3 regions of the Streptomyces sp. NPDC050617 genome follow, and region 3 is predicted to be linked to each of the others. Evidence: riboswitches for the same ligand, from Rfam matches in the RefSeq annotation. Region 3 holds a riboswitch; each other region holds the start of a gene.

Region 1 (7,264 bases), on a different contig from region 3:
GGTGCACCGATGAGCCGACCCACCGCCCGCCATGTCCTGCCCGAATTCACCGAGCGCACGAGCTCCGGCCAGCGGACCATGGACCCCTACTCCAAGCTGCTGTCCGAGCGGATCGTCTTCCTCGGCGCCCCGATCGACGACACCTCGGCCAACGATGTGATCGCGCAGTTCATGCACCTCGAACACGCCGCGCCCGACCAGGACATCTCGCTCTACATCAACTCCCCCGGCGGCTCGTTCTCCGCCATGACCTCCATCTACGACACGATGCGCTACGTGTCGTGCGACATCGAGACGGGCTGCCTGGGCCAGGCGGCGTCCAGCGCCGCCGTACTGCTGGCCGCGGGCACCCCCGGCAAGCGGTTCGCGCTGCCGAACGCGCGCGTCCTGATCCACCAGCCGTTCTTCAGCGAGCCGATCCAGGGGCAGACCTCGGACCTCCAGATCCACGCCAGGGAACTGCTGCGCACGCGCGAGCAGCTGGAGGAGATGCTCGTACGGCACACCGGGCAGAGCGCCGGGCGCGTCAGCTCGGACATCGAGCGCGACAAGGTCTTCGACGCCGCGGGCGCCGTGGCGTACGGGCTGGTGGACCACCTGGTCAGCAGCCGCAAGGCCAACGGCGCCGCGCCGGGCGCCGGCTCGCCCGGCGCCCGGTGAGCTCCGGTGCTGCCGCCCGAACTGCCGCCGCTGCCGCCGCTCACGCGCGCGGAGAGCGAGCTCGTCGACCGCTATCTGGAGGCGGTCGACCTGCTGGGCCGCGTCAACCCGGCGCGCGGCCACGACACTTACGCCGCGCTGCGGGCGGCTCAGGCGCTGGCCGCCAAGGCCGCGGGGCTGCGCGACGCGCTGGCCGTGATGCACGAGCGCGGCGAGAGCGAGCTGCACGCGCCCACGCTGGAACGTGCCATGCGGGTACTGGACGGGGAGCGGCGGACGGGCCGGGTGACGATGCCATCGGGTCCGGTGAGTTGACCCGCAGGTAGCTCAATGCCCATCCCCCGATAGGCGTATACGGGCCTGGACGATTCGCAGTGATCAACTTGCGCGATGCGCGCGGGTACTGGTCGGGCGGCGATACCGCACCGCTGGTGCGGGGCTGCGTACGGTTCGGGACGCGGAACGAAATCTCCGCGCGTCCACCCGAACAGGTCAGTCGTGACCAGCCTCACATAAGGCGATTTCGGCTCGGAATTCGTACCAGGGATGCGTCAAGATCCCTGAGACGACAAGCCCCCGCCTCCGCGGGGCGGTCCGGGCGGACGCCGAGTCCTGCCGCCGTGCCGGGCGTCTGGTCGACAAGAGTGCATCGGCAGGAGTGGAGGACCCGAGCACGGCGGGGGCCGCCTGATCGACGAAGTGCGACAGGCGGTCCCCTCGGGGTGAAGCCGCGGACGCGGCCGGGCAACTTCGCCAGCCCGAACCCGACAGGTCATCCTTCACAGGCGGTTGACGAAGGGTCGCGCATGACAGCGCACACACGCCCCCGACTGCTGTCCAGGACCGGCGCCGCCTCCGTACTCACCCTGGCCGCCTTCGGCGCCGCCGCTCTCCTGCCGAGCGGCGCCCCCGAGGCCGAGGCCGCCACGGCGTCCACCAAGGCGCTGCGCGTAGCGGCGTCGAAGAAGGGCTCCCCTTACCGCTACGGGGCGTCCGGCCCCTACCGCTTCGACTGCTCGGGCCTGACCCTCTACTCCTTCAAGCGCGCCGGCAAGCGGCTGCCGCGCACGGCCGCCGCGCAGTACAACCGCGCCCGGCATGTCTCGGCTTCCTCCCGCAAGGGCGGCGACCTGGTCTTCTTCCACTCCCGCGGCGGCGTCTACCACGTGGGCATCTACGCCGGCAGGGGCCGGATCTGGCACGCTCCGAAGAGCGGGACGGTGGTGCGCCTGGAGAAGATCTGGTCGCGGAGCGTCAGTTACGGGCGCGTGGGCTGACGGGCCGCCGGGCACCCGGCGATGTCAGTGACCGAGGGTAGTTCGAGCGCGCCAGGACAGCGCCCGTACGTCCCTTGAGGAGTCACATGCCGTTTCCCGGTCCGAGGGTGGGATGACCCCGCTCGCCTCGTTGCTCACCGACCTGGCGAAGGGGGTCTTCCCGCCCTGCACCACCACCGCGACGCCGTCCGGGCGTGGACGCACCCCGGCAGCACGGCCCCGGCCGACGCCTCGCGACGGCGGTCCGCCATCAGGTCCCGGCCGGCGGGCCCCGGGGCGGTCGTCCGGCCAGGTCACAGAGCCCGTGGGCTCGTCCAGGGCAGGGTGATCCATACGGTCTTGCCGCCGTCGGGGGCGGGGGTGATGGTGAGGGTGCCGCCGAGTTCCTTGGTGAGGGTGCGGACGATGACCATGCCGCGGCCGTTGTCCTGCTGGACGGCGGCGGGGAGCCGCCTGGGGCGGCCCGGATGGCTGTCGGCGACGCCGATGCGCAGCAGTTCGCCCCGGTCGAGCTGGACGACCACGGTGAAGACGGGCGACCGCCCCCACGTGTGCTGGACCACGTTGGTGGCGAGCTCGGAGACGATCAGCCGGACGATGCCGCCCGCCTCGGTCCGCTCCGGCAGGCCCCATTCGGCGAGCACGTTCGTGACGTGGCTCCGGGCCGCGGAGACCGAGGCGGGCACGGTCGGCAGAGAGACGGATGCTTCCTGCAGGTCTGCCATGGCGGCGTTGTTCCTTTCCCACCCGGCCGGTTTCCGGGGCGTTGCGCGGTGAAGTGTGAGTGCCCCGGACGGCTCTCCGCGACAGATTGCCATCGATGGTGTCGCCCCCGCGGCAATCCAGCCGGATGTGCATATATCTGTCGCTCAAAGCGGTGAACTCTGCGACGGGAGACCGTATTTGCGCGGCACACTGGCGCATTGACACCGAGTGAAAGGAGTCATCATGGGGAACGGTCCTGCGGTGCGCCGCCGCAAACTCGGCGCGGAACTGCGGCGACAGCGCGAGACGGCCGGGCTCACGAGCCGTCAGGCAGCGGCGGCGGTGGGCTGGCACCAGTCGAAAGTCAGCCGTATCGAGACCGGTCGCAGTGGCGTGAAACCCGCCGACGTGGTGCGACTCCTGGACGCGTACGAGGTGGTGGACGCCGAACGGCGCGCCCTGCTGACGGCACTGTGCAGCCCCGGCCCCGCGGACCGGAACGGGGCGCGGAACACCTGGTGGTACGCGTACGGCGACCTGCTGCCCGCCGAGTACCGGGACTTCATCTCGCTGGAGACCGCGGCCTCACAGGCCCGCACGCTGGAGACGACCGTGGTGCCGGGGCTGCTCCAGACGCCCGAGTACGCGCGCGCGGTCACCCGGGCGGCGCTGGGCGACCCGCCCGACGAGCAGGTCGAGGAGTTGGTGGCGGTGCGGATGACCCGGCAGGCGGTGCTCCGGGGGGCGTCGCCGACGCGGCTGTGCGCGGTCCTCGACGAGGCCGTGCTGCGGCGCGCGGTGGGAGGCCCGGGGGTCATGACAGGGCAGTTGCGAAAGCTGCTGGAGTTCGGCGCGCTGCCCAATGTGAGCCTTCACGTGCTGCCGTTTACCCATGGCGGCCACATTGGCATTACCGGGCCTTTCGTAATCTTCTCCTTTTCGCCCATGGCCGATCTGGATGTGGTCGTTCTCGACCATTTGACGGGCAGCGTCTACCTTGAACGGAAAGAGGACCTCCAGGCGTACTGCACCGCGTTCGAAACCCTGCGGGCCCGCGCCCTGCCGCACGACGCATCGTTGAATTTCATCACCGAGATCAACGCCGAGATCAACGTCAAGGCCAACGCCGAGACCGACGTCGGCGCCTGAGGAGGCACCATGTCCACCACGCCATGCCCGCTGTCCGGTGATGCGGAGCTGCTCGGCACCGCCTGGCGCCGCAGCAGCCACAGCACCGGAATGAACAACTGCGTCGAGACCGCCGCCACCGGATCCGGCCTGCTCGTGCTCCGCGACTCGAAGGACCCGTCCGGTCCCGTCCTGCTGTTCTCCCCCGCCGCCTGGAACTCCTTCGTCGGGGCTGTCCGCGACGGCTCCCTCTGACGGTCCCGGCGGGCCGGGCAGCCCCTGCGCCCAGCCGTTCCGACGGCTTCGAGAACCACTGATCACGAGGGCGGCGCGGTCCCCACGACCGTGGCGACCGCCCGCTCCACCTGCTGCTCCGTCAGATCCGCCCGCGCGGTCAGCCGCAGCCGCGACACCCCGTCGGGCACCGACGGCGGCCGGAAACACCCCACGGCGAGCCCCGCCCCCCGGCAGTCCGCGGCCCACCGCACCGCCGCCTCGGGCGACGGGGCCCGTACGGAGACGACCGCCGCCGACGGCCGGGGCACCGCGAGCCCCGCCGCCGTCAGCCGCGCGTACAGCTCGTACGCGACCCTACGCACCCGCTCCGCCCGCCCCGGCTCCCCGGCCAGCAGCTCCAGCCCGGCCAGCGCCGCGCCCGCCGCGGCCGGGGCGAGGCCGGTGTCGAAGATGAACGTACGGGCGGCGTTGACCAGTTGGTCGATCACCTTGGCCGGGCCCAGCACCGCGCCGCCCTGGCTGCCCAGCGACTTGGACAGCGTCACGGTGGCCACCACGTCGCGCGCGCCCGCGAGCCCGGCCGCGTACACGGCGCCGCGCCCGCCCTCGCCCAGCACGCCCAGCCCGTGGGCGTCGTCGACCAGCAGCGCCGCGCCGCTCGCCCGGCAGGCGGCGGCCAGCGCGGGCAGCGGCGCCGCGTCGCCGTCCACGGAGAAGACGGAGTCCGTGACGGCCAGCGCCGGGCCGCCGTGCGCCGCGAGCGCCGCGCGGACGGCGTCGGGCGACGCGTGCGCGACGACCGCCGTCCCGGCCCGGGAGAGCCGGCAGCCGTCGATGAGCGAGGCGTGGTTGCCGGCGTCCGAGACGATGAGGGCGCCGGGGCCGGCGAGGGCGGTGACGGCGGCCAGGTTGGCGGTGTAACCGCAGGAGAAGACCAGTGCGGCCTCGAACCCGCAGAACCCGCGCAGCCGTTCTTCGAGCCGGGCGTGCAGCTCGGTGGTGCCCGTGACGAGCCGCGAGCCGGTCGCTCCCGCGCCCCAGCGCCGCGCCGCGTCCGCGGCGGCCGCGGTGACCTCGGGATGCCGGGCCAGCCCGAGGTAGTCGTTCCCGGCCAGGTCGATGAGCGGGCAGTCGGCGGGGCGCGGCCGCAGGGTCCGTACGAGCCCCGCCCGCCGTCGCCGGCCGCGCTGCGCGTCGATCCATTCGAACGGGTCCTGCTGCATCGGCCGTCCCTCGTCGTTCTGTGGGGTTTGCATAGAACGTAGCCCTCGTGACGCGGGGTCAAGGTGCGGCAATACACACACCTCGCTCGACGGCTCTTGTATCAATCCTCCATAGTGCGAGGGTCGGGCCTGAGCGAGGATCAGCAGCATGGATCTTCTGCGCACATTGGTGGACAAGGGGCTGCGGCGGGAGCTGCCGACCCGTGAGGAAGCCCTCGCCGTCCTGTCGTCCGGCGACGACGAACTCCTCGACGTGGTGGCCGCGGCGGGCCGGGTGCGCCGCCACTGGTTCGGCCGCCGGGTGAAGCTCAACTACCTCGTCAACCTCAAGTCGGGGCTCTGCCCGGAGGACTGCTCGTACTGCTCGCAGCGGCTCGGTTCGCGGGCGGAGATCCTCAAGTACAGCTGGCTGAAGCCCGAGGACGCCTCGAAGGCCGCTGCCGCCGGGGTGGCGGGCGGCGCGAAACGGGTCTGCCTGGTGGCCAGCGGACGCGGGCCGAGCGACCGGGACGTGGACCGCGTCTCCCGCACGATCGAGGCCATCAAGGAGCGGCATGAGGGCGTCGAGGTGTGCGCGTGCCTCGGGCTGCTCTCGCGCGGGCAGGCCGAACGGCTGCGCGCCGCCGGCGCGGACGCGTACAACCACAACCTGAACACCTCCGAGGCGACGTACGGCGACATCTGCACCACCCATGACTTCTCCGACCGGGTCTCGACGGTCCAGCAGGCGCAGGCGGCGGGCATGTCGGCGTGCTCCGGGCTGATCGCGGGCATGGGCGAGAGCGACGCCGACCTGGTGGACGTCGTCTTCGCCCTCCGCGAGCTGGACCCCGACTCGGTTCCGGTCAACTTCCTCATCCCCATGGAGGGAACGCCGCTCGCCGGGGAGTGGAACCTCACGCCGCGGCGCGCGCTGCGGGTGCTCGCCATGGTGCGGTTCGTCTGCCCGGACGCGGAGGTGCGCCTCGCGGGCGGGCGCGAGGTGCACTTGCGCAGCCTCCAGCCGCTCGCGCTGCACCTCGTCAACTCGATCTTCCTGGGCGACTACCTGACCAGCGAGGGCCAGGAGGGCAGCGCGGACCTGGCGATGATCGAGGACGCGGGGTTCGAGGTGGAGGGCGCGGACACCACGACGCTGCCCGCGCACCGGGCGGACGCGCCCGCCGCGCCCGCCGCATCCGCCACATCCGCCACATCCGCTCACGCTCGTACGGACCGCTCCGACGCCGGTACGCGCCCTGACGCCCGTACGGACTCCGGCCCCCGTACGGACCTGGTCGCGGTGCGCCGGCGGGGCGCGGGCACGGATCTGCCGCCCAATGCCTGAGCCGCTCACCCCCGCCCGACTGCTGGCCCTGGACCGGCGGCACGTCTGGCACCCCTACGGTCCGATGCCGGGCCGCCAGGAGCCGCTGGTCGTGGAGTCCGCGGCCGGGGTGCGGCTGCGGCTCGCCCAGCCGGCCTGGGGAGCGGACGAGCTGATCGACGGGATGTCGTCGTGGTGGTCCGCGATCCACGGCTACGGCCACCCCGTGCTCGACGCGGCGGCGCGCGGCCAGTTGGAGCGGATGAGCCATGTGATGTTCGGCGGGCTCACGCACGAGCCCGCCGTGCGGCTCGCGGCCCGGCTGGTGGAGATCACCCCCGCCGGGCTGGAACACGTCTTCCTCGCCGACTCCGGATCGGTGTCCGTCGAGGTCGCCGTGAAGATGTGCCTCCAGTACTGGCGCTCGGTCGGCAGACCGCGCAAGCAGCGGCTGCTGACCTGGCGCGGCGGCTACCACGGGGACACCTGGCAGCCGATGTCCGTCTGCGATCCGGAGGGCGGCATGCACGGCCTGTGGCAGGGAGCGCTGCCCCGGCAGGTCTTCGCGGACGCGCCCCCGGCGGGGTTCGACGCGGAGCCGGACGCCGGGTACGCGGAGCATCTGCGGGGCCTGATCGCGCGTCACGCCGACGAACTGGCGGCGGTGATCGTCGAGCCGGTGGTGCAGGGGGCGGGCGGCATGCGCTTCCACTCCCCCGCGTATCTGC
Region 2 (7,264 bases), on a different contig from region 3:
ACCTCCACCGGTGCCAGTCGCGCCGCCTCGTGCCGCGTCGTGGAACCCGGTGCCATGTGCAGCGCCGCCCTGCCTGTCAGCAGTGCCGACCTGCCCGACAGCGGTGCCCCCGCCGCGCGCTGCCCCGCCGCGTACAGCACCGCCGCCAGCAGGCGCTGGAACGCGTCCGGCACCCCGGAATGGAGCAGGTAGACGCGCGGCAGCACCCGTTGCCACGGACCGTTCTCGCGTGCCCTGTTCCAGATCGCGCCCTGGGAGACCCCTAGGGCGCGCAACTGTGCGTGCGTGGCGAGGCCGCGTTGGCGGCGGACCAGTCGGGCCAGGAGCACCCGGTCGTACGAGATCGGCGTAGGCATGGGCAGTTGCTGCCCAGCAGGAACGGTCCCCCTGTCCTGCTTCTCCGACTCTCCTCCTACTTCCTCCCCCGCGGAAAGTCGCACCTCATCATCGGGTGTCCGCCTCCGCACCCCCCAGGCGTAGGGTCGAGGAAACGTTCGAGTTGTTTTGTCGCATTGTCTTGTCACGGATCGTGGAGGTTGCGCAATGGCTGGGGTTCCGACGTCTGTAGTGGCCGCCGGCGGGCTGGTCGGCGGTTACGGGGTGGCCCGGTGGACCAAGAAGCGGCCGCTGGGCGGGGCCGCGCTCGCCGCGGCCGGCGCCGTCGCGGCGCGGCAGTGGCAGCAGCGGTCCGGGACCGGCGCCGCCGCCGCGCTGACCGGGCTGTACGTGGCCGCCTTCGCCGGCTCCCACCCGCTCGCCAAGAAGGTCGGCGCCTGGCCCTCCGTCTTCGCCGTCGCCGGCGGCGTCGCCCTCGCCTCCTGGGCCGTCGAGCGGCGGGGGTAGCAGGCGAGGGGGGAGCGGGGCCCGGCCGCCCCGCCTCTCCCCGCCCCTCCCCCCTGCTTCCGCTCCTACTTCGACGCCTCCGTCAGCAGGTCCACCTCGTCAGCCGTCAGCCGCAGATCCGCCATCGCCAGCAGCGCCGGCAGCTGCCCCGTGTTGCGCGCGCTCGCGATCGGGGAGGCCACCGTCGGCTGGGCGGCGAGCCAGGCCAGGGAGACCGTCGCCAGTTCGGCGCCGTGGGCCTCCGCAACCTTGTCCAGCGCCTCCAGAACGCGCCGGCCGCGCTCGGTCCGTACGTACTCGGCGGCGGTGCCCGACCGCGCGCTGTCCACGGTCACGCCCGGACGGTACTTGCCGGTCAGGAAGCCCGACGCCAGGGCGTAGTACGGGACCGCCGCCAGCCCGTGGCGCGCGGCGGCGGTGGCCAGGTCGCCCTCGTACGTGTCGCGCGAGACCAGGTTGTACCGCGGCTGGAGCGCTGCGTACTTGGCCAGGCCCTCCGCGTCGGAGAAGGTCAGCGCCTCCTCCAGCCGGTCCGCCGTGATGTTGGAGGCCGCGATCTCGCGGACCTTGCCCTCCCGCACCAGCTCGTCCAGGGCCGTGAGGAACTCCGACACCGGTACGGACTCGTCGTCGTAGTGCGTGTAGTAGAGATCGATGTAGTCGGTGCGCAGCCGGCGCAGGGACTCCTCCACACCCGCCTTGATGCCGTTGGCGGCCAGACCGCGCTTCTCCGGGACGCCCGCGCCGACCTTGGTGGCCAGGACGATGTCCTCGCGGTTGCCGCGGGTCGCGAACCAGTCGCCCAGGACGGTCTCGGACTCGCCGCCCGAGTTGCCGGGGACCCAGGCGGAGTAGACGTCGGCGGTGTCGATGAAGTTGCCGCCCGCCGCCGTATAGGCGTCCAGGACGGCGAAGGACTCCGCCTCGTCGGCCGTCCAGCCGAAGACGTTGCCTCCGAGGCAGAGCGGGTGGACGGACAGGTTTCCGATCTTCTTGCGCTTCTCAGCCATAAGCCCATTTAACGCCTCGCCCGGACGCCTTTACGGTGCGGACGGACCCGTCCGTTCCGTTTAAGCCACATGGCCCCAAGAAACCCGCCGGCCCCGCCCGTTACAGCTTCAAGCCGTGCCCCCGCAGCCACGTCATCGGGTCCACCGGGGCGCCCCCGCCCGGCCGCACCTCCAGGTGCAGATGGGGGCCGGTGACATTGCCGGTCGCGCCGACCCGGCCGATGACGTCGCCCGTCTTCACCTTTCCGGAGGTCACGGAGATCGACGACTGGTGGCAGAACCACAGCTCAGTGCCGTCGTCCAGGGTGAGCACCGTGCGGTAGCCGTACGAACCCGCCCACCCGGCCTGCGTGATCGTGCCGCCGTGCACCGCCTTGATCGGCGTACCCGTCGGCGCCGCGAAGTCCTGCCCGGTGTGGTTGGCGGACCACATGTCGCCCGACTGGCCGAATCCGGCGGTAAGCGTGTACGAGCCGACGGGCAGCGTGTACGAGCCCGTCGGCTGAGCCTGCGCCGTGCCCTGCGCCGTCGCCCCCGGCTTCCCCTCCGCCTTCTGGTGGGCGGCCTTCGCGGCCTCAGCCGCCTCCGCAGCCTCCGCCGCCTTCTCGGCCTTCCGCTTGGCCGCCGCTTCCGCTTCTGCCTCGGCATCCGCCTTCCGCTTCGCCGCCGCGTCGGCGGCCTCGGCCTCCGCGGCTCGGGCGGCGGCATCACGCGACTCGTCGGCCGCGGCGGACTGCTGGTGCTCGGCCTGCTGAAGGATGCGGGCGCGGAGCGCCTCACCCGCGTCGGCGACGCCGTTCGCCGCGTCCTCCGCGGACAGGCCCATCCGGGACAGCGGCTGCTGATCCGCAACGGAAGCCTCAGAAGCCCCCGCCGTCTCCGGAGCGGAGTCGTCCGCTACGAGCGAGCCGATGCCCGGCAGGTCCTCGACGGCCGGCAGCTTCCCCGGCAACTCGCCCACCTGATCGGCCAGATGCGCCAGGTCGGGCACGGATATCGGCGGCGCCGGGCGGTCCTTGGCGCTCGCCATGCCGCCCGCCCCGACCGCCGCGATGACACCGACGCCGAGCACCGCTCCGCTACGGGCCATCGTGCCGCCGCGCTGCTTGCCGACCCGGTGCTTGCCGCGGGCCGGGCCCGCGGGGTCCTCGGCGGGGTTCCACTCCTCCCACAGCTCCGCGCCCCGCTCCCCCGACCAGCCCTCATTGGGGTCCGCTTCAGCGTCCACTTCAGCGTCCGCTCCACCATCCGCTGCGAAGTGCGCGGCGGCGGCGTGGGCGTCGGGGACCGGGCCGGCCTCAACGGTCTCGAAACCGGAGGCGGATGCGGCAGGCTCGGCAAGTACGGCGGGTTCGTACGGGGGCTCAAACGACCGAGCGTGCGTCGGCTCGTACATCGACTCGTACGCCGGCTCGTACATCGGCTCGTCGAGGGCAGGCTTGTTGGACGCCACGGGGGCGCACTCCTTTCCTTCCTTCTCGCCTACCGGGTTAGCTGACGGGTTCGGAGCAGGAAGGTCTCCTACGGGCCCCTTCTCGCGAAGGCGTCCGACTCACCCCAAGGTTGGTGGTTCCCCGGTTCCCTGGTGCCTCGTGTTGCCGGTGCTGCCGATGGTGCTGGGTACGTACGGTGTTGCCGGTGTTGCTGGTGCCTGCGGGATTCGGCGAAGGCGCACGGTGCCGCCTCTTGCGGCGGTTGTGACGACCGCGCTGCGTTATCGAACGTTAATAGAAGCGAGACCCGGATACCAAGCTGTTGCCCGTAATCCGCGCAGGCTTTGGTGAGGACTTTATGGACACGCGTCGGCGAAAGCGGTCGAGTCGTCGCAGCAGCCGAAACCCCTCGGCGGCGATCGTGCACCAGTCGTTATGCGCAGTGATCAAGATCCACTACGCACCGTGTTCCCGATCCCCGGCCCCCGGCAGCCGCCCCGCTCCGCCCCCGCTCCCGCCTGGACCCGCGCTCCCGCCCCCGCTTGGGCCCGCGCTCCCACTCCGGCCCGCGCCCCCGCTCGGGCCCGCGCCTCCGCCCCCGCTCCCGCCCCGCCGGATCGCCAGCAGGGCCATATCGTCCGACGTCCCCCCGCCCGTATGCCGCGCGACATCCGCCGCGAGTTCCTCCAGCAGCAGGTCCGGCCCGTCGAACAGCCGCCCGTTCAGCCGGGCCTGCGGATCGTAGAAGACGCCCCGCTCGTCCCTGGCCTCCGTCACCCCGTCCGTGAACAGCAGCAGCGTCGTTCCCGCCGGAAAGTCCCATACGTCCACCCGGTCCGGCCATACGCCCAGGTCGCCCATGCCCAGCGGCAGCGCCGGCACCTCCGGCGATGCCTCCACCGCCTTGCCGTCCGCGTACAGCAGCAGCGGCGGCGGGTGGCCGCGGTTCACGACGCGCAGCACCGCGCCATCCGACTCCGGCCCCGATACCGGCTCCGACGCCGATTCCACCCCCGTCACCGCCCCCGACTCCGACGCCGACTCCGACTCCGATCCCGCCCCCGGCTCCGCCCCCGTCACCGCCACCTCCGCGAGTACGGCCGTGGTGAACCCCTCGAACTGGTCCAGCCCCTCCCGTCTCGCCCCCTCCCGCTGCAACGCCCGCTCCAGCCGCGCCGCGAGCGCTTCCAGGGTCGCCTCCTGCTCCGCCGCCTCCCGGAACGCGCCGATCACGACGGCGACCGCCTCGACCGCCTCCAGTCCCTTGCCCCGGACGTCGCCGACGATGACGCGTACGCCGTGCGGAGTGTCCTGCACCGCGTACAGATCGCCGCCGATACGGGCGTCCGCCTGCGCCGCCACATAGCGCGCCGCGACGCACAGCCCCACGCCGATACTGGCCGGGGGCGTCGGCAGCACGGCGCGCTGGGCCGCCTCCGCGATGCCGCGCGCGGACTCCAGCTGCTGGTCGCTGCGGCGCACGATGCGGTTGATGCCGAGCGCGAGGATGGCGACGGTCAGGACGGTCGCGGTCTTGGTCGCGGTCTCGAAGGAGTTCACCGCCCGGTGGTACGCGTTGGTCCCGGCCGCGGCGGCCACGGCCGCGACGGCGACGGCCGCCGTGCCGCGCCGCCCGAAGAGCGGTGCCGCGACCAGCGGAGCGGCCGACAGGAAGGGGGCCCCGGTGTACTTCGGCGGGGTCAGGACGTCGAAGAGGACGCCGCCGACGATGAGCACGGCGGGGAGCCAGAGCGCCAGGCGGTTGGCGATCACGGCGCGGCGGGAGAGCCCGTTCGCGGACGGTCGGGCGGACATCCCCGCGGACATCCCCATGGACGGTCGCGAGGACACCCCCGCGGGCGCGCCCTCGCGTCCCCGGCTGCGTCCCCGGCCTCCGGTGCCTCGCTTCCCCACCGTTCTCTCCTGACCGGTCCGTCCCGCGCGGCGCCTCTCCCAGGCTTCCGGGCGCCGCCGGTCCCGGCGACCGCTGCTCGTCCAATCGGGTGGCCGCCGACCGCCCCCGCCAAACGGGGCCGTCGACGGCGGATCGAAGCGGGCTACGGGCGTACGCGCTGGTCAGGGCGTGCGTCGGGGAGCGTGCGAGCGGCCCGTACAGGCGCGCACGTCAGGAGAGCCGAGCGCGCCACGACACCGCGCGCCCCGCCACCCCCACTCCACCCCACCTCAGCGAGAAAAAGACGAGAAAGAAGAGAAAGAAGAGAAGAGAAAGGAGAAAGAGAAGAGACGAGAAAGAACAGCAGCCGTCAGGCCGCCGAAGTCCGCCCCCGCCCGCGTCCCGACCCGCCATTGCCGCCGCTGCCGCTGCCGCTGGAGCCGCGCCCGTTACCGCCGCGCCCGCCGCCGCCGGAGGCCGTACCCGCGCCCGTTCCCGTACCCGATCCCGAGCCCTGGAACGTACGGCCGCGACCGCCGCGGCTGCCCCGGCCACGACCGCCGGAGCCCGACGCCGCGCCCGAGCCGGAACCGCCCCCGGAGCCCGCGCCCGGCCGCGAGGGCCGCGACGCGCCCGAGGAGCGCGAGGACCGCGACTTCGGCTTGCCGCCCTGGGGCTGCGTCGGCGCCGGCGGCGTGATGACGACCGGGACGCCGCTGGGCACGCGCGCGCCCGTGATGCGCGCCAGTTCGGCGTCCTCCGGCCCCACCTTCGCGACCTGCGGAGTGATCTTCGCCGTGACCATCATCCGGCTCATCTCGCGCCGCTGCTCCGGCAGAACGAGCGTGACGACGGTGCCGGACTCGCCGGCGCGCGCCGTGCGGCCGCCGCGGTGCAGATAGTCCTTGTGGTCGACGGGCGGGTCCACGTTCACGACGAGGTCGAGGCCGTCGATGTGGATGCCGCGGGCGGCGACGTTGGTCGCGATGAGCGCCGTGACCTGCTCGGTGCGGAACTGGTCCAGCGTGCGGTTGCGCTGCGGCTGGCTCTTGCCGCCGTGCAGCGCCGCGGCCCGTACGCCGCTCGCCAGCAGCCGCTTGACCAGTCGGTCCGCGCCGCGCTTGGTGTCCACGAACATGATCACGCGGCCCTCGCGGGCGGCGATCCGGGTCACGGCGTCGCGCTTGCCGTCGTCCGAGACGTGCAGCAGGTGGTGCTCCATGGTGGAGACCGCGCCGACGGACGCGTCGACGGAGTGCGTCACCGGGTCGTTCAGGAAGCGGCGTACGAGCCGGTCGACGTTGCGGTCCAGCGTCGCGGAGAACAGCATCCGCTGGCCGTCCGGCCGCACCTGGTCGAGGAGCCGGGTGACCTGCGGCAGGAAGCCCATGTCGGCCATCTGGTCGGCCTCGTCGAGGACCGTGATGGCCACGTCGCCGAGCGCGCAGTCGCCGCGCTGGATGAGGTCCGCGAGGCGGCCGGGCGTGGCGATCAGCACCTCGGCGCCGCGCGCGAGGCTGTTCGCCTGGCGGCCGATCGACATGCCGCCGACCACCGTGGCCAGCCGCAGGTTGACGGCCCCGGCGTACGGCGTGAGCGCGTCCGTGACCTGCTGCGCGAGCTCGCGGGTGGGGACGAGTACGAGCGCCAGCGGGCGCCTGGACTCGGCGCGCCGGCCGGCGGTGCGGGCCAGCAGCGCCAGCCCGAAGGCGAGGGTCTTGCCGGAGCCCGTACGGCCGCGGCCCAGGACGTCCCGGCCGTGCAGCGCGTTGGGCAGCGTGGCGGCCTGGATCGGGAACGGCTCGGTGACGCCCTCCCGGTCCAGCGTGGCGAGCAGGCCGGCGGGCATGTCCATCGCGGCGAAGGTCTCCACGGGCGGGAGCGCCGGGGTGGTGCTGACGGGCATCGCGAACTCGCCACCCTCGGACGCGGCCGGCCGCCGGTTCGGCTGCCGGCTGCCGGAGGGACGGCCGCCGGACGGCCGGCCGGCGGCGGGACGGCCGCCGGAGGGGCGGGAGCGGGGCGTGCGGGCGGGGCGTTCGGAGCGGGTCATTCGAGAGGACCTTCCCTCAATGGGGTGGCAC
Region 3 (7,264 bases):
CGCACCGGCGCCCCCGGACGCGGCGCGTGGATCATCTTGCCGTCGCCGACGTAGATGCCGACATGGCTGACGCCCGAGTAGAAGAACAGCAGGTCGCCGGGCGCGAGTTGGGACCGGCTGACCCTGGAGCCCGCGTTGATCTGGGTGTACGTGGTGCGCGGCAGCGACACCCCCGCCGCCTGCCAGGCGGCCTGCGTCAGCCCCGAGCAGTCGTACGCGGACGGGCCGGTGGCGCCCCATACGTACGGCTTGCCGAGCGCCGCGTACGCGTAGGACACCGCGCGGGCCGCCCGCCCTGTCGGGGCCTGGGCGCTGCCGCGCGCCGCCGAGCGGTCCGCCGCCCGTACGGCCGTGCCCCGGTCCGTACCAGGCGCGCCGTCGTTCCCGCCGTCGCTCACGCTCGTACCGTCGTTCTGCACGTCGGCGCGCTGTGCGGCCGTCAGCTCGCCTAGGAGCCGCTTCGCGGCGTCCAGCTTCCCCTCGGCGGATCGTTTGTGCACGCCCAATTCGGCCTGGGAGTCCTTGAGGCGGGCCAGTTGGGAGTCGGCGGTGGTGCGTACCTGCCGTACGCCGCGCAGTTCGCGTTCGACGCGCTCCACGGCGGCGGCCTGTCGCCCCGCCATGTGCTCGGCGCGCGCGGCGCGGTCGAGGTACTGGTCGGGGGAGGCGGAGAGCGCGAGCCGGATCTCGGGGGAGAGGCCGCCGTCGCGGTACTGCGCCGTGGCATACGACCCCAGCGCGTTACGGGCCGCGTTGAGCCCCTCGGTCTTGCGCGCGGCCTCGTCGCGCAGCTCGTCCAGCGCGTCCTCGGCGGCGCGCGCCTTCTCCTTCGCGCCGTTGTACCGCTCGGCGGCTGCCTCCGCTTCCTGGTAGTAGCGGTCCACCTCGGTCTTGACCTGGGCCGGGGTGGGCCGGGGCGCGGCGTGTCCGGTGCCTTCCAGCGCGGTACCGGTGGCGGCGCCCGCGAGGGCGAGGGTGGCCGCGGTGCGTGCGGTGGGGCCGGTGAGCGAGTACGGCCGGGGCCGTTTGGGCTTGCGGTGCGAGGCCACGGGGGCCGTCACTTCCTTCCGGTGCCTTGCTTTCTGTTCTGTGCTTTTCTGCTCCGCGCTTTGCTGAACTGCGCTTTCCTGCCCTGCGCTTTCCTGTACTGCGCATTTCTGTTGTGCGCGGTTCGCCGCGGCGGCCCGGCGGTGGCCCGTAATAGGGGGGCGGGCCGCCGCCGGGTTTTCTCGGCGTAGTGGCCGACAGCCGCCGTCCGAGCGCGGTACGGGCCCTGGCGGGGCCCGGTCGTTCGGACGGTGACAGTGGGGAGCCGGTCACCTGGGGCAGGACGCTAGGCCCGACCGTCACGGGACTGCGCGGGCATGACTGCTATTGGATGAAACCGTGCGCACGGTGACCGCACGTGATCGGTCCACTCGCGCTCGTACAGGAAGATTTCGGCCGCCCTTGATCGAAGCGGCGAATGAGGCTGACCTGACTGCCGGTGGGTGATAAGGCCCCGGATACTGTCGGGCCTCATGGACGTACTGATTCACACCGTCGTCGGCCTGCACATCATCGGCATCGCGGCCCTGCTCGGCGGCTTTCTCACCCAGATGAAGGCCATGGGCAAGGGCGAGGCGCGCATGGTCCCGGCGATGCTGCACGGCGCGCTGACCATGCTGGTGACGGGCGTCGCGCTGGTCGGCCTCGACCAGGCCCAGGACTACTCGCTCAACACCGTCAAGATCGGAATCAAGCTGGCGTTCCTGGTCGTGATCCTGGGCCTGGTCTATGTGAAGCGGGACGACGAGAAGGTGGAGCCGCCCGTCTTCGGCATCGTGGGGGCGCTGACCGTCGCCAACATCTTCATCGCGCTGCTGTGGACGTAAGCGGCTGAGAGCCGGCGCCCGGGGGCGTGAGCGACCTCCGCTACGCCGGGCGCACGCTCCCGTAGATCGGCATGTAGTAGATCGACTCCACCCGCACGTTCGCCCCCGGCTTCGGCGCGTGGATCATCTTCCCGTCGCCTATGTACATGCCGACGTGGCTGATGTCGTCGTAGAAGAAGACCAGGTCACCCGGTTGGAGATCGTCCGTGGCGACCCGCGTACCGGTCTTGACCTGATCCCAGGTGGTGCGCGGGAGATCGACGCCGGCCGCCTTCCACGCCGCCTGGGTCAGCCCTGAGCAGTCGTACGAATTGGGGCCGGTGGCGCCCCACACATACGGCTTGCCCATCTGTGCGCGAGCAAAGGCGATCGCCTTGTCGGCCTTGGCGGCGTGCGTCCCTGAGGGGGCCCTGGAATCGGTGCCGCCCCCCTTGTGGCCCTTTTCCGAGCTGCCCTGCCCCTTGCCGCTGCCGCCGCCCTCCGCGGCCTCTTCCTTCTGCCGCTTCTCGGCCTGGCGTTTCGCCAGCTCCTCGGCCTTCTTCTTGGCCGCCGCCTCCTTCTTCCTCTCGATAGCGGCCAGCCGCGCCTTCTCCTGGACCGTCAGCTTCGACAGCAGCTCCCGCGCCTCGCCGAGCTTGCCCTGGACGGCCTCCTTCTTCGCCTTCAGCTGCTTTTGCGAATCGGTGAGCGCGGCCAGGTTCCGTACCGCCTCGCCCCGGTCCCTGGCCGCCGCCTTCTGCTGCGTACGGAACTCCCGTACGGCCTGCTCCTGCCGGCCGGTCATCCGGTCGATCAGATGCGTCTGGTCGAACCAGCTCTGCGGGTCGGAGGCGAACAGCAGGTTCGCGGTCTGGCTCATGCCGCCGTCGCGGTACTGCGCCGCGGCGTACGCCCCGAGCGCGCGCCGCGCGTCGTTGAGCTTCCCGGTGCGCCGGGCCACGTCGTCGAGGAGCCGGTCGACCTTTCCGTTCTGCGCGTCCGTGCGCTCCTTGGCCGCGTTGTACTCCTGCGTGGCCGTGCCCGCCTGCCGGTACAGGGCGTCCACACGGCGCTGGACGTCCTCGACAGAGGCTTTGGGGGTTCGGGGGGCTGTGGGGCGGCCGGGAGCGGCGTGCGCGGTCTGGGAGAGCAGCGTGGCGGAGGCCAGGGCCGCGGTCGTGAGGCCGACGGCGGTGCGGCGGCGGGCGGGCGTGTCGAGCGGCCCGTACCCGGACCTGCGGGGCTTGCGGTGCGACGCCAAGGGAGGCGACTCCTTCCGTGGACCGCCTACCGGGTTAGCTGTCGGGTTCGGGCGGGTTTGGAAGGTTTGTGCCCTACAGTCCGTACGGGCGCGCTGTGCGTGCGTACGGACCGATTCACCCCGGTGGTGCGTGTGGGTCCCCGGCTCCGGGCGCCTCGCGGCGCGGCCGGACTCGGCGTCGGCGGCCCGTGCAGACGGACGTCGGCGGGGGGACGGGCTGCCTGAGCGAGCACCGTAGCCAACGCGTGGTGCCGCTGTGAAGGCTGGTGTTCGATATGCCGGAACCTTCCGGGACTGCGCCTCCCGCGCCGTGACCTGCCCGATTCCGCCTGCTTCCGCCCGACCCCGCCTGCTTCCGCCCCCTGGACGCCGCCTCTCGCCCGTACCGTCCGCGCGCACTTCCACCCCCACTTCCCCCCCGCTTTCCGCCCGCGCTTCCCCCCACTTTTCGCCCGTCTTTCCACAGCCGGAGCCGGGTGTCAGTGGGGCGGCCTAGACTCGGTGGGCGATGAGCAGCCTCTTTGACGACAGCTTCCTGGCGGATCTCGAGCCTTCGGGCGAGGAGCCCCCGCCGCCGCCCGAGGACGCCGCACCGGAGCCGGTGCCGGACGATCTCTTCGGGGGCGCCTTCGACGCGCCCGTACAGCGGTCCGGCCGGGCCTCGGGGCAGGGCGGCTCCGGGGCGCGCGACGCGTACTACCGCGACGGTGCGCCGCGGCCCGTCATCGACCCCTCCGCGCTGCTGGAGGGGCTCAACGAGGAGCAGCGCGCCGCGGTGGTGCACAGCGGCGGGCCGCTGCTGATCGTCGCCGGCGCCGGGTCCGGCAAGACGCGCGTGCTGACGCACCGGATCGCGCACCTGCTGGGCGCGCGCGGCGTGCACCCCGGCCAGATCCTGGCGATCACCTTCACCAACAAGGCCGCGGGCGAGATGAAGGAGCGCGTCGGCGACCTCGTCGGCCCCCGGGCCAACGCGATGTGGGTGCTCACCTTCCACAGCGCCTGTGTGCGCATCCTGCGCCGTGAGTCGAAGAAGCTCGGCTTCACCTCATCCTTCTCGATCTACGACGCCGCCGACTCGAAGCGGCTGATGGCGCTGGTCTGCCGGGACCTGGACCTCGATCCGAAGCGCTTCCCGCCCAAGTCCTTCAGCGCCAAGATCTCGAACCTGAAGAACGAGCTGATCGACGAGGAGGAGTTCGCCGGCCAGGCGGCCGACGGCTTCGAGAAGACGCTCGCCGAGGCGTACGCGATGTACCAGGCGCGGCTGCGCGAGGCGAACGCCCTCGACTTCGACGACATCATCATGACCACGGTCCACCTGCTCCAGGCGTTCCCGGACGTCGCGGACCACTACCGGCGCCGCTTCCGGCACGTGCTGGTGGACGAGTACCAGGACACCAACCACGCGCAGTACACCCTCGTGCGCGAGCTGGTGGGCCCCGGCACGGACGAGGTCCCGGCCGCCGAGGTGTGCGTCGTGGGCGACGCCGACCAGTCGATCTACGCGTTCCGGGGCGCGACCATCCGCAACATCCTCCAGTTCGAGGAGGACTACCCGGACGCGACGACGATCCTGCTGGAGCAGAACTACCGCTCCACGCAGACCATCCTCAGCGCCGCCAACGCCGTCATCGAGCGCAACGAGAACCGCCGCCCCAAGAACCTGTGGACCGAGGCCGGGGCAGGGGCCACCATCACCGGCTACGTCGCCGACACGGAGCACGACGAGGCGCAGTTCGTCGCCGACGAGATCGACCGGCTCACGGACGCGGGCGACGCCAAGGCCGGCGACGTCGCCGTCTTCTACCGCACCAACGCCCAGTCCCGTGTCTTCGAGGAGATCCTCATCCGGGTCGGGCTGCCCTACAAGGTCGTCGGCGGCGTGCGCTTCTACGAGCGCAAGGAGGTTCGCGACGTCCTCGCCTACCTGCGCGTTCTCGCCAACCCCGAGGACACCGTCCCGCTGCGCCGCATCCTCAACGTCCCCAAGCGCGGCATCGGCGACCGCGCCGAGGCGATGATCGACGCGCTGTCGCTGCGCGAGAAGATCTCCTTCCCGCAGGCCCTGCGCCGCGTCGACGAGGCGTACGGCATGGCGGCCCGCTCCGCCAACGCCGTCAAGCGCTTCAACGTCCTCATGGAGGAGCTGCGCACGGTCGTCGAGTCGGGCGCCGGGCCCGCGACCGTCCTGGAAGCGGTGCTGGAGCGTACGGGCTACCTCGCCGAGCTCCAGGCGTCCACCGACCCGCAGGACGAGACCCGCATCGAGAACCTCCAGGAACTGGCCGCCGTGGCCCTGGAGTTCGAGCAGGAGCGCGACGAGGAGAATCCGGGCACGCTGGCGGACTTCCTGGAGAAGGTGGCCCTGGTCGCCGACTCCGACCAGATCCCGGACGAGGACGACGACGGCGGCGTCGTCACGCTGATGACGCTGCACACGGCGAAGGGCCTCGAATTCCCGGTCGTCTTCCTGACCGGCCTGGAGGACGGCGTGTTCCCGCACATGCGGGCGCTCGGCCAGACCAAGGAGCTGGAGGAGGAGCGGCGGCTCGCCTATGTGGGCATCACGCGGGCGCGCGAGCGGCTGTATCTGACCCGGTCGACGATGCGCAGCGCGTGGGGCCAGCCGTCCTACAACCCGGCTTCCCGTTTCCTGGAGGAGATCCCCGAGGAGTATGTGCAGTGGAAGCGGACCGGTCCCGCGACGCCTTCGGCGTCGATGGGGGCGGTCGGCTCCGGCCGGTCGGGTTCCGGAAGCTCCGGCGGCTCCGGCGGCGGGATCATGTCCTCGCTCTCCTCGTCGCGCTCCAAGGCGGGCCCGAGCGGCTTCGCGACGCGCCGCGCGGGCGACCGTCCGGTGGTCCAGCTGGCGGTCGGCGACCGGGTCACGCACGACTCGTTCGGGCTCGGCACGGTCGTGACGGTCAAGGGCAGCGGGGACAACGCGGAGGCGACGATCGACTTCGGCGAGGCGAAGCCGAAGCGGCTGCTGCTGCGGTACGCGCCGGTCGAGAAGCTGTAACGGCGGTACGGGGCGGGGCCGGGCTTCGGTGACGGGGCTCGGCCCGTTGCCGCGGCGGGGGCCCGCCCTTACGTCGGGTCGAGGCCGTGGGAGCGGAGCCAGGGCAGCGGGTCGATGGCCGCGCCGCTGCCGGGGCGCACCTCGAAGTGCATGTGCGGGCCGGTGGAGTTGCCCGAGCTGCCGGAGTAGGCGATGACGTCGCCGGCCTTGACGGTGCCGGACCGGATCTTGTTGCTGCTCAGGTGGCAGTACCAGGTCTCGGTGCCGTCGGGGGAGGTCACCATGGCCATGTTGCCGTAGGCGACGTTGTACTGCGTGCGCACGGTCCCGTCGGTCGCGGCCATCACGGGGGTGCCGTAGCCGACCGGGAAGTCGATGCCGGTGTGCACGGACATCCAGTTGACGCCCGCCTGCCCGAAGTAGGCGCTGAGCCCCTTCTGTTTCACCGGCAGCAGGAACTTGGGGCGCTCGGCCTCCTTGCGGCGCGCTTCATCGGCTTTTCGTTTCTTCTCCGCGTCCTGGCGGGCCTTGAGGTCGATCCGCTGCTGGGTGCGGCTGGCCCGGTCGGCGAAGTCGTCGGCGTCCCTGCTGACCCCGGCGAGCTGGGTGTCCAGCTTGCTGTTGGCGGCGGACGGCTTGACGGTGGCCGGATCGGGCGCCGACGCCTCGGTGCTCTTGCTGTCGCCGCCGCTTCCGGTGACGTTCGCCGCGGCGATCCCGGCGACGCCGATGGCGGCGACGGAGGGGACCGCGATGGTCAGGATCGCGGAGCGGCGGGGGCGGTAGCCGGTACGGGCGGGGGCTCCGCGGCGTCGGCCGCGGCTGCCGCCGTCGCGGCGGGGGCCGGGCGGAGGGGCGGAGTCGGCGGACGGGGCGAGCTCCAACGCCTCGAATTCCGCCGTCTCGTGGGCGAGCGGCTCGTGCGCCGACGGCTCCGCCTCGGCGGGGCCGTCCTCCGGCGCGGCGCCGGGTTCGGGCGCGGCGCCGGGTTCGGGCTCGGGGCCCGGACCGGTTTCGTGGCGGCCTTCGTGCGGCGTCTCGTGCGGTGTCCCGTGCGGCTGTTCGGGAAGGGGTTCGTCGACGGTCGCGTAGGCGCTGGTGTCCCAGGTCTGGGTGTGGGCGCCG

Evidence for each region. A riboswitch is a leader RNA that binds a small molecule or an ion and turns the genes downstream of it on or off. The one in region 3 is predicted to bind cyclic di-AMP.
Region 1: another riboswitch for cyclic di-AMP. It lies ahead of AB0I49_RS20535 (C40 family peptidase); the one in region 3 lies ahead of AB0I49_RS10175 (NlpC/P60 family protein).
Region 2: another riboswitch for cyclic di-AMP. It lies ahead of AB0I49_RS16790 (peptidoglycan DD-metalloendopeptidase family protein); the one in region 3 lies ahead of AB0I49_RS10175 (NlpC/P60 family protein).

Annotation. Positions count from the first base shown of each region.
Region 1 covers NZ_JBFAIS010000015.1:8,246-15,509, reverse strand. Annotated here, with positions in the region: gene AB0I49_RS20545 (ATP-dependent Clp protease proteolytic subunit) at 10-660, shown strand; gene AB0I49_RS20540 (hypothetical protein) at 667-975, shown strand; cyclic di-AMP (ydaO/yuaA leader) riboswitch at 1,254-1,463, shown strand; gene AB0I49_RS20535 (C40 family peptidase) at 1,467-1,937, shown strand; gene AB0I49_RS20530 (ATP-binding protein) at 2,231-2,662, opposite strand; gene AB0I49_RS20525 (helix-turn-helix transcriptional regulator) at 2,886-3,791, shown strand; gene AB0I49_RS20520 (DUF397 domain-containing protein) at 3,801-4,025, shown strand; gene AB0I49_RS20515 (8-amino-7-oxononanoate synthase) at 4,088-5,230, opposite strand; gene bioB (biotin synthase BioB) at 5,379-6,557, shown strand; gene AB0I49_RS20505 (adenosylmethionine--8-amino-7-oxononanoate transaminase) at 6,550-7,264, shown strand, end outside.
Region 2 covers NZ_JBFAIS010000011.1:27,765-35,028, forward strand. Annotated here, with positions in the region: gene AB0I49_RS16775 (hypothetical protein) at 1-356, opposite strand, end outside; gene AB0I49_RS16780 (hypothetical protein) at 544-843, shown strand; gene AB0I49_RS16785 (aldo/keto reductase) at 909-1,853, opposite strand; gene AB0I49_RS16790 (peptidoglycan DD-metalloendopeptidase family protein) at 1,954-3,306, opposite strand; cyclic di-AMP (ydaO/yuaA leader) riboswitch at 3,318-3,467, opposite strand; gene AB0I49_RS16795 (PP2C family protein-serine/threonine phosphatase) at 3,743-5,101, opposite strand; gene AB0I49_RS16800 (DEAD/DEAH box helicase) at 5,551-7,233, opposite strand.
Region 3 covers NZ_JBFAIS010000005.1:352,541-359,804, forward strand. Annotated here, with positions in the region: gene AB0I49_RS10165 (NlpC/P60 family protein) at 1-1,049, opposite strand, end outside; gene AB0I49_RS10170 (hypothetical protein) at 1,521-1,874, shown strand; gene AB0I49_RS10175 (NlpC/P60 family protein) at 1,915-3,114, opposite strand; cyclic di-AMP (ydaO/yuaA leader) riboswitch at 3,122-3,287, opposite strand; gene pcrA (DNA helicase PcrA) at 3,623-6,139, shown strand; gene AB0I49_RS10185 (peptidoglycan DD-metalloendopeptidase family protein) at 6,208-7,264, opposite strand, start outside.